Linked DNA regions of Gloeobacter violaceus PCC 7421. The protein of the gene in region 1 interacts with the protein of each later gene in a pairwise test. Links are inferred from orthologs where the notes say so. Each region holds a gene or a part of one and is shown on either strand. Other genes may lie near its edges. The genes, in order: GLL_RS16075 and GLL_RS20270.

What was found.
Region 2: the proteins of GLL_RS16075 (region 1) and GLL_RS20270 interact in binary tests that used the Escherichia coli proteins (3 or more experiments, as listed by UniProt). The link is inferred for Gloeobacter violaceus PCC 7421 from one-to-one orthologs.

Annotation. Positions count from the first base shown.
Region 1 is NC_005125.1:3,315,257-3,321,581, reverse strand. Bases 1,845-4,826 are described here. They hold GLL_RS16075 (pyridoxal phosphate-dependent aminotransferase), read left to right. Parts: upstream 1,845-2,737; coding sequence 2,738-3,916; downstream 3,917-4,826. Other genes in these bases: GLL_RS16065 (DnaJ C-terminal domain-containing protein), read left to right, coding at 4,134-4,826; GLL_RS16070 (DUF2256 domain-containing protein), read left to right, coding at 3,909-4,064; GLL_RS16080 (DUF4327 family protein), read left to right, coding at 2,486-2,707; GLL_RS16085 (Uma2 family endonuclease), read left to right, coding at 1,845-2,197. Outside these bases: Holliday junction branch migration DNA helicase RuvB, read left to right, coding at 66-1,196; more of GLL_RS16085, read left to right, coding at 1,421-1,844; more of GLL_RS16065, read left to right, coding at 4,827-5,075; GLL_RS16060 (2TM domain-containing protein), read left to right, coding at 5,079-5,321; GLL_RS16055 (glycosyltransferase family 9 protein), read left to right, coding at 5,371-6,325. UniProt on the Escherichia coli protein: Shows aminotransferase activity with methionine and histidine as substrates, and to a lesser extent also with phenylalanine.
Region 2 is NC_005125.1:4,125,095-4,132,427, forward strand. The notes cover bases 2,474-6,463. They hold GLL_RS20270 (DNA polymerase III subunit alpha), read left to right. Parts: upstream 2,474-2,783; coding sequence 2,784-6,263; downstream 6,264-6,463. Other genes in these bases: GLL_RS20265 (hypothetical protein), read right to left, coding at 2,474-2,566. In the rest of the region: argB (acetylglutamate kinase), read right to left, coding at 1-323; GLL_RS20255 (hypothetical protein), read right to left, coding at 353-682; GLL_RS20260 (hypothetical protein), read right to left, coding at 1,022-1,837; more of GLL_RS20265, read right to left, coding at 2,222-2,473; GLL_RS20275 (orange carotenoid protein N-terminal domain-containing protein), read left to right, coding at 6,808-7,333. UniProt on the Escherichia coli protein: DNA polymerase III is a complex, multichain enzyme responsible for most of the replicative synthesis in bacteria. This DNA polymerase also exhibits 3' to 5' exonuclease activity. The alpha chain is the DNA polymerase catalytic subunit.

The DNA.
Region 1 (6,325 bases):
GGCGCCGGGATGTGTTATCGTAATTGCGATCGGGACAAGCGTTCACCACTCGCGGCAGGTTGACCATGGCGATCATCTCCTCCCGTCCTTCCGGAGCTGAGGGCGAACCGGCCAAATCGCGCACCGCCCCCGCCGAACCCGCCCAACGCTCCCGCACGGCGGTGCAGTCCGAGCGCGCCCACGAGGACCAGCACGAGGAGAGCCTCAGGCCCAAGAACCTTGTCGACTACGCCGGTCAAAAAGATCTCAAAGCCGTCCTGGGCATCGCCGTGGCCGCCGCCAAAAGTCGGGGCGAATCGCTCGATCACCTGCTGTTTTATGGACCGCCGGGACTGGGCAAGACGAGCATTTCGCTGATTCTGGCGCGCGAGATGAACGTGCAGATTCACCTCACCACCGCCCCTGCCCTCGAGCGTCCCCGCGACATCGCGGGTCTGCTCGTCAAACTCCGGCGCGGCGATATTTTGTTCATCGACGAAATTCACCGCCTGCCCCGGCTCACCGAGGAGATTCTCTACCCGGCCATGGAGGACTATCGCCTCGACATCACGATCGGCAAGGGACAAAACGCCCGGATTACCAGCGTGCCGCTGCCGCGCTTCACGCTCATCGGGGCCACCACCCGCGTCGGTGCCCTCAGTTCGCCGCTGCGCGACCGCTTCGGCCTGATTCAGCGTTTGCGCTTTTACGATGTCGAAGAACTCGCGGGGATCATTGTCCGCAACGCTGCCTTACTGAACATTTCGATCGATGAGCCTGGAGCAGCTGAGATCGCCCGCCGCGCCCGGGGCACCCCGCGCATCGCCAACCGGCTGCTCAAGCGCGTGCGCGACTACGCCCAGGTCGAAGGGGACGGGCGGATCACCGAGCCGGTCGCCTGTGCGGCGCTGGAATTATTCGAAGTGGACCCGCGCGGGCTCGACTGGACCGATCGCCGCCTGCTTGCCACCCTCATCGAGCACTACAACGGCGGCCCGGTGGGCGTCGAGTCCCTTGCCGCCGCCACCGGCGAAGACACCCAGACCATCGAAGAGGTCTACGAGCCCTATCTGATGCAAATCGGCTACCTGCTGCGCACCGCCCGCGGCCGGATGGCCTCCCCCGCCGCCTACCGCCACTTGGGCTATGCGCCGCCCCAGCGCTTCGAGCAGGTCAGTCTGCTGGACAGCATTGACTCCGCGCACGGGCGCAACTGACCGGTCAAAATAGAAAGACCCTGAAGATCCCGGCGATGATCGATCCCAGCGAGGCCAAAGCCATTATTGAGAAGTACTTCGCCGAGGTCACAGGCGAACAGTTCGAGCATGATCTTCGTCAATGGTGCCCAGAAGTGTTCGATGAGCGCTACTTTACCTCAAAATCGACCTTCGCATCCATCATGTTCGAATCATTGCAAAGACAAACAAGGGGAGCCAGCCTAATGACTCAATCGGCACCGCCACCCTCGCCAAAAGACCACTTACCCACCATGTACGACCTACCGAGCGAAGCGCTGGAGGAGCCAGGCTTGCCTGACGAATTTCATATTCTCCAACCGCAACTGCTCTCGGCGACCTTTCGGCCGACGGCCTGCCCACAGGAAGAAATTTTCACCGCCGGCGATCTGAATTTCTACTACGACCTGCGCCACCTGCTCTGGTACAAACGCCCGGACTGGTTTGCGGTGATCGGTGTGCCCAGCCTTTACGAAGAGCGGGAACTGCGGCGCAGCTACGTGTTATGGCAAGAAGGGATAGCCCCAACGGTTGTCATTGAGTTTCTTTCACCAAGTACAGAAGCGGAGGATCTTGGCCGGTCGAGCTGCGGGGCGGACGAACCGCCGACCAAGTGGCAGGTCTACGAGCGCATCCTGCGGGTGCCCTACTACATCGTCTTTGACGGGGATGTCGGTCGAATGCGGCTATTTCAACTGCTTGGCATCCGTTATCAGGAGGTGACGCTCGCTGAGCCCCGCTTCTGGTTTGAGGAGTTGGGGATTGGGATTGGTCTGTGGCGGGGCTTCTGGCTCAAGCTCGAACGGCCTTGGTTGCGCTGGTTTGACGAGCGGGGCCAATGGATCGCGACTCCCGAGGAGGAGCAGCGGCATCGAGCCGAGCAGGCCGAGCAAGAGGCCGAGCAGTTGCGCGAGGAGATGGAGCGGCTGAAGGTGCAATTGCGCTCGCTCGGTCTGCAGCCGGACCGCGGACCGGCTGCCTAAAGGACTCGTTTCGAGTCGGCAGCGTATCCTGGCGCATACAAAACTTACATTTTTTGCCCGCGTTCATCGGTGCCCCCTCCTCCAGGCCATGGCATTCCCCCGATAGATCACCCCCCGCGCCAGGCCGGAAAAATGTTCTCCCGACGCTGCAATAGTGGCATGACAAGGCTTGCAAGCGCTGTGGGCCGACGGGGAACCGCAGGGGGGTGGTCCGCTGCCACTGAATAGAATGTATAATTCACTACAGCACAGAAGACCGTTTTAACAGGTTCGACGGGTTCGAGGTATATGGCACAGGCTGTCCGATTCTCTATTGACTACATCCGCGGCGAAGTGCGCCACCGGCTCGAGGCTGGCAAGGTGCTGCGTTCCCAGCCGGTCTCGGCGCTCGGCGCTTTTTATGCGCCCGCCGAATGGCAGGCGATGTGCGAGGAGCTGGAATTGCTCGATGTACGGCTTTGCGATCCCCTGGCCGAGTTGCTGGGCCGCGAGGAATGGGCCAACGACTAGAATGCCTACAGTCGAGATTGGGCATTATTCGTGGTTCCACCTGTCAAGCATCGTCTGTCGGAGCGCGCCCTCGCGGTTGTTCCCTCGCTGATTCGCGACGCCTCGCGCTACTGCGACGAACTCGGGGCGCTGAATTTGGCCCAGGGATTGCCGGATTTTGCGGCTCCCGCCTTTTTGAAGGAGGCGGCCCAGCGGGCGATCGCCGCCGACCGCAACCAGTACTGTGACCCATGGGGACTGGCGCAGTTGCGCGAGGCCATCGCCGCCAAGTGCACCAGGGACAACGCTCTGGCAGTCGATCCGGCCACGCAGGTGACGGTCTGTTGCGGAGCGACCGAGGGGATCAATCTGGCGCTGATGGCATTGCTCGACCCGGGCGACGAAGTCGTGGTCTTCTCGCCTTTTTACGAGAACTACCGGCCGAATCTGGCCACAGTCGAGGCAAAGCCCCGCTACGTGCCGCTCAGTGCCCCGGACTGGCGTGTCGATGAGGCGGTGCTCGAACGGGCCTTTGCCGGTACCGCGCCCCGGGCAGTGATTGTCAACAACCCCGCCAATCCGACCGGCAAAGTCTGGTCGCGTCAGGAACTGGAACTGGTGGCCCGCTACTGCGAGCGCCATGACGCCTACGCGATCACCGACGAGATTTACGAGTACATCCTCTACGACGGGGCGGAGCATATCTCGCTGGCCTCGCTCGCGGGGATGGCCGAGCGCACGGTGACAGTCAGCGGGCTGTCGAAGACTTTTTGTGTGACCGGCTGGCGACTGGGTTATGTGATCGCCTCAGAACCCCTGACCGCCGCCATCCGCAGGCTGCACGACTTTTTGACCATCTGCGCTCCGGCACCGATGCAGCATGCCGCAGTCGCTGCCCTCGAAGCGCCTGCCGACTACTACGCCGATTTGCGCCGCCTCTACCAGGCCAAGCGCGACCGGTTGGTGACGGCGCTGTACCGCAGCGGGTTTGAGCCGGTACGACCGGCTGGGGCTTATTATGTCTGGACCGATGCCGGGGTGCTCGGGGCCAAAAACGCCCTGGCGGCGGCCGGACGCCTCGCCGTCGAAGCGGGGATCGCGGCGGTGCCCGGGGATTGTTTTTTGCCGCCGGGTCATCCCAACTGCAATTTGCGCTTTTGCTATGCCAAGAGCGACGAGACCCTGGCCGCCGCCGTCGAACGGCTCGATCGCTGGAGCGGCCATGGCTGAGCGGCGGGTGCGCTATACCAAGTCCAACCTGCCCAGCAAGATCTGTGCGGTCTGCGGTTTGCCTTTTGAATGGCGGCGCAAGTGGGCCGACTGTTGGGACGAGGTGAAGTACTGCTCCGAACGCTGTCGCCGCGGCCGAGCGCACTAGGGCGGCGCTTCGGGGGTGGGCAGCCACCGCCTATGATGGAATAGATCCGCTCGATTACATCGAAACGCTATGGAATATCGGGACTACTACGAGATACTGGGTGTTCCTAAGTCTGCCGATGAGCAGCAGATCAAAAGCACCTACCGCAAACTGGCTCGGCAGTTCCATCCCGACCTCAATCCGGGCGACAAGCAGGCGGAAGAAAAATTCAAGACGATCTCCGAAGCCTACGAGGTGCTCTCCGACCCGAGCAAGCGCAGCCGCTACGATCAATACGGTCGCTACTGGCAACAGGCGGGCCGCTCCGGCGGCACCCCGGCGGGTGGTGCCGCCCCGGCCGGGGCAGGCGTGGGGGGCTTCGAGGGATTCGACTTTGACTTTAGCCGCTTCGGCAGCTTCGACGAATTTATCGACTCGCTGATGGGCAATCTGCGCGGGAGCGGCGGCGAGCGCGCGGCTCGGGCGAACGTGCGCACCACCCAGCGCCCGGGCCGCAGCGAAGACGTCGAGATGTCCCTCGAACTGACGCTCGAAGAAGCGCTGAACGGCACCAAAAAGCGCGTGCGCACCGCCACGGGCAAAGTGGTCGAGGTCAACATCCCCGCCGGGGTCCACGAAGGCACCAAGGTGCGGGTGGCGGGCGAGGGCAGCGGCCGGGGCGATTTGTTTCTGGTCGTCAAGCTCAAGACCCACCCGTTTTTTGCGGTCGATGGCGACGATTTGCTCTGTGAAGTGCCCCTGACCCCCGCCGAGGCGGCCCTCGGCACCAAAGTCGAAGTGCCGACCCTCACCGGCCGCGTGCGGGTGACGATCCCGGCCGGCACCTCCACCGGCCGCACACTGCGCCTCGCGGGCCGCGGTCTGCCGCGCCGGGGGGGCGGCCGGGGCGACCAGTTGGTCAAAATCCGCATCGAGGTGCCGACGGCACTGTCCTCGGAGGAGCGCGACCTGTACGAGAAGCTCTCCCGCACCGAGTCCTTTCGTCCCCGCGCCCGCTTCGACAGCCAGTAAGCCATGCCTCCCAAGCTCTCCTCGCCCCCGGATCCCCGCTCGCCCGTCTACCGCGCCCTGCGCGACAAGATCAACTTTGCCCTGCACGTGGGCATCTTTGCCGCCGTCAACTCGGGGGTGGCGTTTTTCGCGCGCTTTTACAGTGCCGAGTGGCCCTGGCAGGGGTGGCTCCTGGGATTTTGGGCGCTCGCCCTGGTGGCCCACGGCATCTACGTCTTCGGAATTGCCCGCTACAGCGAGACTTGAAGATTGCCGCCTTAGAATGGGTCTTGGTTAACGAGGCTTCGCAACACCCATGACCCGCATCCTTGCTCTCAATCCCGGCGGCATCGGGGACCAGGTGCTCTTTTTTCCCACCCTGCGGGGACTGCGCGAGCGCTTCGCCCAGTCGCGCATCGAGGTTGTCGTCGAACCCCGTTCGCAGGGCGCCTACCGGGTATGCCCGAGTGTCAACGAAACGCTGACCTTCGACTTTAAGGGCGACCCGAGTCTGGCGGACTGGATGAATCTGATTGGCATCCTGCGCGACCGGCGCTACGACGCCGTGCTCTCGGTGGGCAGCTCCAGCCTCGTCGCTCTGCTGTTGTGGATGACCGGCATCCCGAAGCGGGTAGGCTACAGCGCCTGGATCACCGAACGGTTTTTGACCGACTCGGTGCCGCTGAACCGCGATCAGTACGCAGCGCAGATGTACCACGACCTGCTGCAGGGTTTTGGCATCCAGCGCGCCTTCACCCCGCCCCAGGCTGCGGTCTACTCCGAGGACGAGCGCTGGGCCACCCAGGCCCTTGCCTCGCTGGGCGGGCGCAAGCCCCTGTTGCTGCACCCGGGGGCCAGCAAGCTCGCCGAACTGAAGGGCATCCGCAAGCTCTACCCCGCCGCCCAATGGGCGCAGGTGGTGCAGAAACTGCTCGTCAAAGAAGCGGACCTGCCGTTTTTCGTCGTCCAGGGGCCGGAGGACAGCGAACTGGTGACGGCCATCAAGGGGGAACTGGCGGATCAGGCCCGCTTTGTCCAGCCCCCGGACGTGGGGAAGCTCACCGCCCTCATCGAGCGCTCGCGCCTGCTGTTGTGCGTCGACTCGGCACCGATGCACCTGGCGGTGGCCACCGGCACTCCCCTGGTCGCTCTGTTTGGCCCTACCCTGCCCACCAAGCTGCTGCCGGAGGAGCCTAAGTACGTCGCCCTCGTTTCACCCGAGCGCGACAAAGTCGAGCGCATCCCGGTCGAGACGGTTGCCGCCGCGGCCA
Region 2 (7,333 bases), 810 kb from region 1 along the record:
TCCACCACTTCCATGGTGATCTTGTCGGTCACTCGCAAGCCGCCCACAAACTGCACCGGAATGTTGAGCCGCTCCAGCCAGCTGTTAATCTCGGGCCCGCCGCCATGGACGACCACCGGCTTGATACCGACGGTGGCCAGAAACACGATGTCGCGAATGACCAGGTCGCGCAGGTTTTCTTTGACCATTGCCGCACCGCCGTACTTGACGACGATCGTCTTACCGGCAAAGCGCTGAATGTAGGGCAGCGCCTCGGCCAGCACCTGCACGCGGTCGGCCGGGGAGATGATGGCGGTAAAACAGCTCGGGGCGTCCTGGGACACCGCCTTTAGAGGATCTCCGGTCTTTTCGATCACGGCTCGAACACCTCGAAATCCCCACCACCATACGCCATCTGGCGGTCGATGGCAGAAAGCACCCGGTTGCTGGCGCGGGCCGATTCTACACAGAGACAGGCAAGCAGGACAGCGTCGGCGCGGTGGATGGTCCCCGCCACGCGTGGATCTTCGGTGAGCACCCCGTTTCCGATAGCTGGTTGCGACTTGAGGCCGCCTGGCTGCCTAATCGTGTAGGCAAGTCCCCTACGGACGAGGCGCTGCTGGGCTTTGTCCTTGTTCAAGGGGTGACAGACATCCTTCAGATCCTTGCCCACAGAAGGTTTGAGCGATGTGGGTCTGCTCAAGTTGTGCCTGCTTGTTGACCAGACTCGCCATAGACAAAGCCTGAAAACCGGATTCCTCCGTTCCCCGGATGCGGGACGAGGGTCGAAAACGGCACTCAGCCATGCGGGTGCCAGAAGCTCAAATGCCCTTCAGGCGAGCCTTTGCCCATACTCTGTCACCCCTTGAACCATCCTTGACGAAGTAAGTGCCCTCGACTAGAGCGAAGGTTCAGCGAGACAGCGGTCTGTCCTCTGGGTTTTAGCGGCAGTGGCTCGGTGTTTTTAAGGGCGCCTACTTAGTCTCCGCTGCTGCGTCGTCTGTGCCTTAGAATTTCGACCGGTTCGGGCGGCTGGGGTTCATCAGCGTTCGATTCGAAGGTAAACTAAGCGCCGCGCAGCCGTTCCCGGCCACTCTTGAATGCAAAGATAACCGCGGACTTGGTTCGCTCCATCCGCTACCTCCCAGGTGCTCCAGGCGGATTGACCGTTCGCGCCTCGAGAACTTTGCCGCCAACCTGCGCGTGTGAGTTGCTCTCCAAAATGACTTGCCAGTGCCTGTGCAGCTAGATGTATCGACAACGTCAGAGTCAGGAACCGACCCATCGAATCAAGACCGTGAAACGTGGAAAACTCTTCGACTCCAGCAGGCGGCTCCAAAAACGGTAGGCCAATCGTCGACCAGACGGTGGATTGCCCTCCCACAGTTGGTGCATCCACAACATTGAAAGTCCCACTCCCGCTGCGCTCATCATCTTGCCCGCCGAGCAAGTGCAACCGCACGTCCGTCAAGCGTTCCCCAACTAAAGAGGCAACCACCACCAACAATCGATTTCCAACGGGCAAGCGGAACCTCGCAGTGCCCGTCGAGCCGACAGATGCCGTTCCACTCATTAGAGGTACTGCCATTTTTAATTCGCGTCCACCGACTGCACCAACAGCCCTCCTGTAGTAGTCGAGGATGCTGTCTGGGGAAAGCTCCGTTTCGAGAACGACCTGGAACCGACCGGACTCTTGAACCAGACTGCCAAGGAGGCGCGTGCTTTCAGGCATAGAAATTTGACTTGGGAACTCCTCGGGCAGCCCGCCAACCAGCAACTGCGGTTCGGAGTGACCTTGCCCCGGTGGCGCAGATGACAAAAGGCGCTGGGCGAGTTGGTACAGATGCGAGATTTCCATATTTAAAACTTTACGAGCGGCACAAGTCCTGTTTGAGAAGCAAACGCGTCAATGAGGATACAGATACAATAACCGTAGCGATTGTAATTATGCTCTACAAGCATAATCACAAGGAGCTGGCTGCACACCCGCTGGCCTCGGGCATTGAAATCTTTATTTCTTGAAAATCCGCGATTTGCCAACACCTGTCATTCGATATGCAGCTCCCGGCGCAACTGTTCAAAGGCGGCGCGAACCTTGGCGTTTTGAGCGATCCCGGTTTGTCAAGCATGCCTGCGAGCTGCTTGGCTTTGACGTCCGGGTTGGCATTTTTGACTGTGTAGGCAGTGTTTACCCCGGCGACACCAATCTCCTATGATAAATCGATTGGCATGAAGGGCAAAATTAGCGCACAGAGCGCAACAGCATATTGAGCCCCTGCTGAATCAACACGCCTTCGAGACTCTGGGGACGGCCGTAGTTGCTGTAGCCGGAGCGGCCGTAAGTGTTGTAACCGGAAGAGGAGTAGCCGGAGCGCGAGTACTGGCTGGGTCGGGCACCTGCGCAATCTTCGTAGCGCCCGCAGCGGTAGCCGTCGTTGTATCCCTGGGTGTAGCGGCTGTCGTTGCCGTTGGAATAACCCTGGTTGTACTGGTATCCCGGGCCGTAGTCGGAGGGGTAGTACTGCGCCTGGGCGGGGGCGGCAACGATTCCCAGGGCCAGTATGCCAAGCAAGAGCAGTTTTTTCATGGTGAGTGAGGGTGTGGGGAGAACTCGGCATCGGTGCGATAAAGCGCACTACACCATGGTAGTAATTTGCAGAGCCTACCGGTCTCCCTCGTCAGGTGGAACCGGCTGCACTACAATCGATTGTAAACACATGTTCATAACGGCCCCGGGCCACTTGCCGATTGATCCAGATTTAGTGCCCCTGTAGGATAATGACCTGTGCCCATAGTGTCTTGCCATGCAGTACGTCAATCTCCACACCCATAGCGACTACAGTTTGCTGGATGGTGCCAGCCAGGTGCCGGACCTCATCGAGCGGGCGAAGGGCCTGGAGATGCCGGCCATCGCGATCACCGATCACGGGGTAATGTACGGGGCCATCGAGCTAATCAAAAAATGCCGCGCCGCCGGGCTCAAGCCGATCGTGGGCACCGAAGGGTACGTGATTAACGGCGACATCCGCGACAAGAGCCGCCGCTACCGGCGCTACCACCAGATTCTGCTGGCCAAGAACCTCACCGGCTACAAGAACCTCGTCAAGCTGGTGACGATCTCGCATCTGGACGGAGTGCAGGGCAAAGGGATCTTCTCCCGGCCCTGCATGAACAAGGAGATGCTCGTTCAGTACCACGAGGGGATTATCTGCACCTCCGCCTGTCTGGGGGGCGAAATCCCGCAGCTCATCCTGGCCGGCCAGTTCGAGCAGGCCCGCCGTACCACCCAGTGGTATAAAGACCTTTTTGGCGACGATTTTTATCTGGAGATTCAGGATCACGGCCAGCGCGAGGACCGCGTCGTCAACGTCGCCGTCGTCCACCTTGGGCGCGAGCTGGGCATCAAGGTAATCGCCACCAACGACTCGCACTTTACCTCCTGCGAGGATGTCGACGCCCACGACGCGCTGTTGTGCATCCAGACGGGCAAGCTGGTGGTCGAAGAGAACCGCATGCGCTACACCGGCACCGAGTTTCTCAAAAGTGCCGAGCAGATGGCGGGTATGTTTCGCGACCACCTGAGCGACGAGGTGATCGCCCAGGCGCTCACCACCACTCTGGAGATCGCCGAAAAAGTCGAAAAGTATGACCGCGAACTATTGGGAGATTCGCGCCTGCCGCGCTTTCCGATCCCCCATGGCCACACCGCCGAGAGCTACCTGGAGCAGGTGACCTGGGAGGGCATGCGCGAGCGCTTCGGCAGCGAAATTGCCCCGGACTACCGCGAACGGCTCAAGTACGAACTGGGGATCATCGAGCAGATGGGTTTTGCCACCTACTTTCTGGTGGTCTGGGACTACATCAAGTACGCCCGCGACCACGGCATCGCCGTGGGTCCGGGTAGGGGCAGCGCGGCCGGATCCCTGGTGGCTTATGCGCTTCGCATCACCAACATCGACCCGGTGCGCTACAACCTGCTTTTTGAGCGCTTCCTCAACCCGGAGCGCAAGTCGATGCCCGACATCGACACCGACTTTTGCATCGAGCGGCGCGACGAACTGATTCGCTACGTCACCGAGAAGTACGGCGAGCAGTACGTGGCGCAGATCATCACCTTCAACCGCCTCACCTCCAAAGCGGTGCTCAAGGATGTCGCCAGAGTGCTCGACATTTCCTATAGTGAGGCAGACAAGCTTGCCAAGCTCATCCCGGTCGTGCGCGGCAAACCCGTCCCGCTCAAGAAGATGATCTCCGAGGAAACCCCTGCCCCCGAGTTCAAGCAGTCCTACGAGGGCGACGAGCGGGTCAGAAAATGGGTGGAACTCGCCATGCGCATCGAGGGCACCAACAAAACCTTCGGCGTACACGCCGCCGGGGTGGTGATTTCGAGTGTGCCCCTTGACGAGTTGGTGCCTCTGCAGCGCAACAACGACGGCCAGGTGATCACCCAGTACTACATGGAGGACATCGCCGATCTGGGCCTACTCAAGATGGACTTTCTGGGGCTTAGAAACCTGACGATGATCCATCGCGCCCAGGAGTTGATTGAGCGTTACCGGGGGGTCCGCATCGACCTGGACAATCTGCCGCTGGAAGACTCCGGAACCTATGCACTACTGGGTAAGGCAGATCTGGAGGGTATTTTTCAACTTGAATCCTCAGGAATGAAGGCAGTTGTGCGCGATCTGCGCCCTTCAAATATTGAGGATATTTCTTCAATTCTTGCTCTTTATCGTCCTGGTCCACTGGACGCCGGGCTTATCCCAGAATTTATCAACCGAAAACATGGCCGCAAAAAAATAGAATATTTGCATCCACTGCTGGAACCGATACTGAAAGAGACTTATGGTGTTCTATGCTATCAAGAACAGATCATGAAAGTTGCCCAAGAATTAGGTGGTTATACCCTCGGTCAAGCCGACCTTCTTCGAAGAGCAATGGGCAAGAAAAAGCGCGAAGAGATGGAGAAGCATCGTTCCATATTCGTGGATGGATCTGCCAAGAACGGCGTGCCCAGCCGAGTAGCAGATGAGTTGTTTGAGCAGATGGTTGTGTTCGCGGAGTACTGTTTCAATAAATCTCATTCTGCAGCTTACGGTTATGTTACTTTCCAAACGGCGTATTTAAAAGCGCACTACCCGGTCGAGTACATGGCTGCGCTGCTCAGTTCGGTCAAAGGCGATCAGGACAAGGTACAAAAATATATCGCAAGCTGCATGGGCATGGGTATTGAAATTGAACCGCCGGATATCAATCGTTCGGGTTTCGATTTTACGCCCCAAGAGAAGAGCATTCTGTTTGGATTGGGAGCGGTCAAAAACGTCGGTGAAGGAGCGATCCAGGCGTTGCTCGACGCTCGCGACAGTCAGGGTCCGTTCAAGAACCTCGCGAATCTTTGCGATCGGGTGGACATGCGGGTAATCAACAAGCGCGCCCTCGAATCGCTGATCAAAGCCGGGGCGTTCGATGCGTTTTCGTCCAATCGGGGACAGTTGATTGCCGACATGGAAAAGGTGGTCGATTGGGCGCAGGACCGTGCCCGCGACCGTGCCCTCGGACAGTTCAATCTTTTTGATGCACTCTCAGGTGGCGGGGATCGCAACCCAACCGGTTATCAAAGCGCTCCCAGTGCTCCGCCGACACCGGATCTGCCGCCCGCGGACAAACTCAAATTCGAACGGGAGCTGTTGGGCTTTTATATTTCCGATCATCCGCTCAAGGCGGTGCGCGAAAGTGCCCGGCTGCTCGCCCCGGTCAACCTCGCGGATCTGGCCGATTGCCGGGCTGAGAGCACCGTGAGCGCCATCGCCCTGGTGCGCGAGGTCAAAAACGTCGTCACCAAAAAAGGCGACCGGATGGCGATCGTGCAGATCGAGGATCTGACCGGCTCAACGGAGGCCGTGGTCTTTCCGAAAACCTACGAGCGGGTGGGCGGCTATTTTATTCCCGACGCGCGCTTGATGCTCTGGGCAAAGATAGATATGCGCGACGACCGGCCGCAACTGATCATTCAAGACGCCGAACCCGTCGAAGAAGTGCGCATGGTGGTCATTGACCTCGAAGCGCGCGCCGATTTACAGACCTGGCACCAGATCCGCGATGTGCTGCAGGCGCACCAGAACGAAACTGCTCACATTGCGGTGATCGCTTCGGTGAAGACCGACCAACGCCACAAACTCGTGCGCTTCGGTCCCCAATTTCGTGTCAGCAACGACAGCTCGCTCATTCAAGCCCTCCAGTGCAAGGGCTTCTCGGCGCACACCACCCGGATTGTCGGCGGATAAGCGAGCAGCGATTTGAGTTTCGACAGACTATTCTTGATAGCCGAGGACCCTGAAACGCAGGAGATGTGAATGCCGGATGCTATATCGGGGGTGAGCTCGTGCATCCCATCATCAGGCCGTAGCCCCCTGACCTATCCGCGGAAGATTGATTATTATATGGATTCATTAAATAAATTCACATAACTGAAGCGATGGCAGTACAGTAGGCCGTGTGAGAGGTTCGCCATACCTGACGACTTTTCCTGGGAATCGGCTACGAACGAGCCGATGTCTATGCGGGTACCCGACCTGCTCCCGAGTGCCTCTGACGGTTGACGCTTGGTCCCATAGAACTGCTCAACCTCCTCGTCTCTCTAAAATTCACCAGACTTCATTGAGCAGCTGGCCAACCTTACCTACCAAGGAGCCTGCGAAGAGACCATTGCGACTTAAAGTAACTGTTTGCCACTGGGAGCCGACTGTTAGGTCGTGTCATTCTAAGCTAGGCTAGGCTTCTCATTTAGTTGGCAGAATTTATTCATCAGCAACTTTGGAGATTTTGATCATGGTACTCACCATCGAGTCAGCACAGGCAATGTTCTCGGGGAACAGTTCCCCCAGTCCGATTCCAGCCATCCTCGACCAGTTCAATCAACTGAGTACGGAGGACCAGCTGGCCTTACTGTGGTACGCCTACACAGAGACGGGTCAATCTATTACACCCGCCGCCCTCAGCGCCTCAAGTATGTTCTTGATCGAAGATTTGCTCGATCGCATCCAGCGGATGAGTGGTCCCGAGCAGACGCAGGTGATGTTCGATCTTGTCAGACGGGCCGACTCCCCTATCAGCCGTTCTTATAGCTCCTACAGCGCCAACACCAAGCTTGGTTTCTGGTATCAGCTGGCCCGGTGGATGGCAGACGGTCTGGTCGCCCCTATTCAGTACGGTTACGAGTTGTCTTCCCAAGGACAGGAGCTGTTCGAGACCCTCAAACAGTTGGATGGCGGCCAGCAAATTCAGATCCTGCGCGACATCGTGGTGAACATGGGGTACGATCCTTCCATCGCCAAGGTTGCTGCAGAACCGGTCG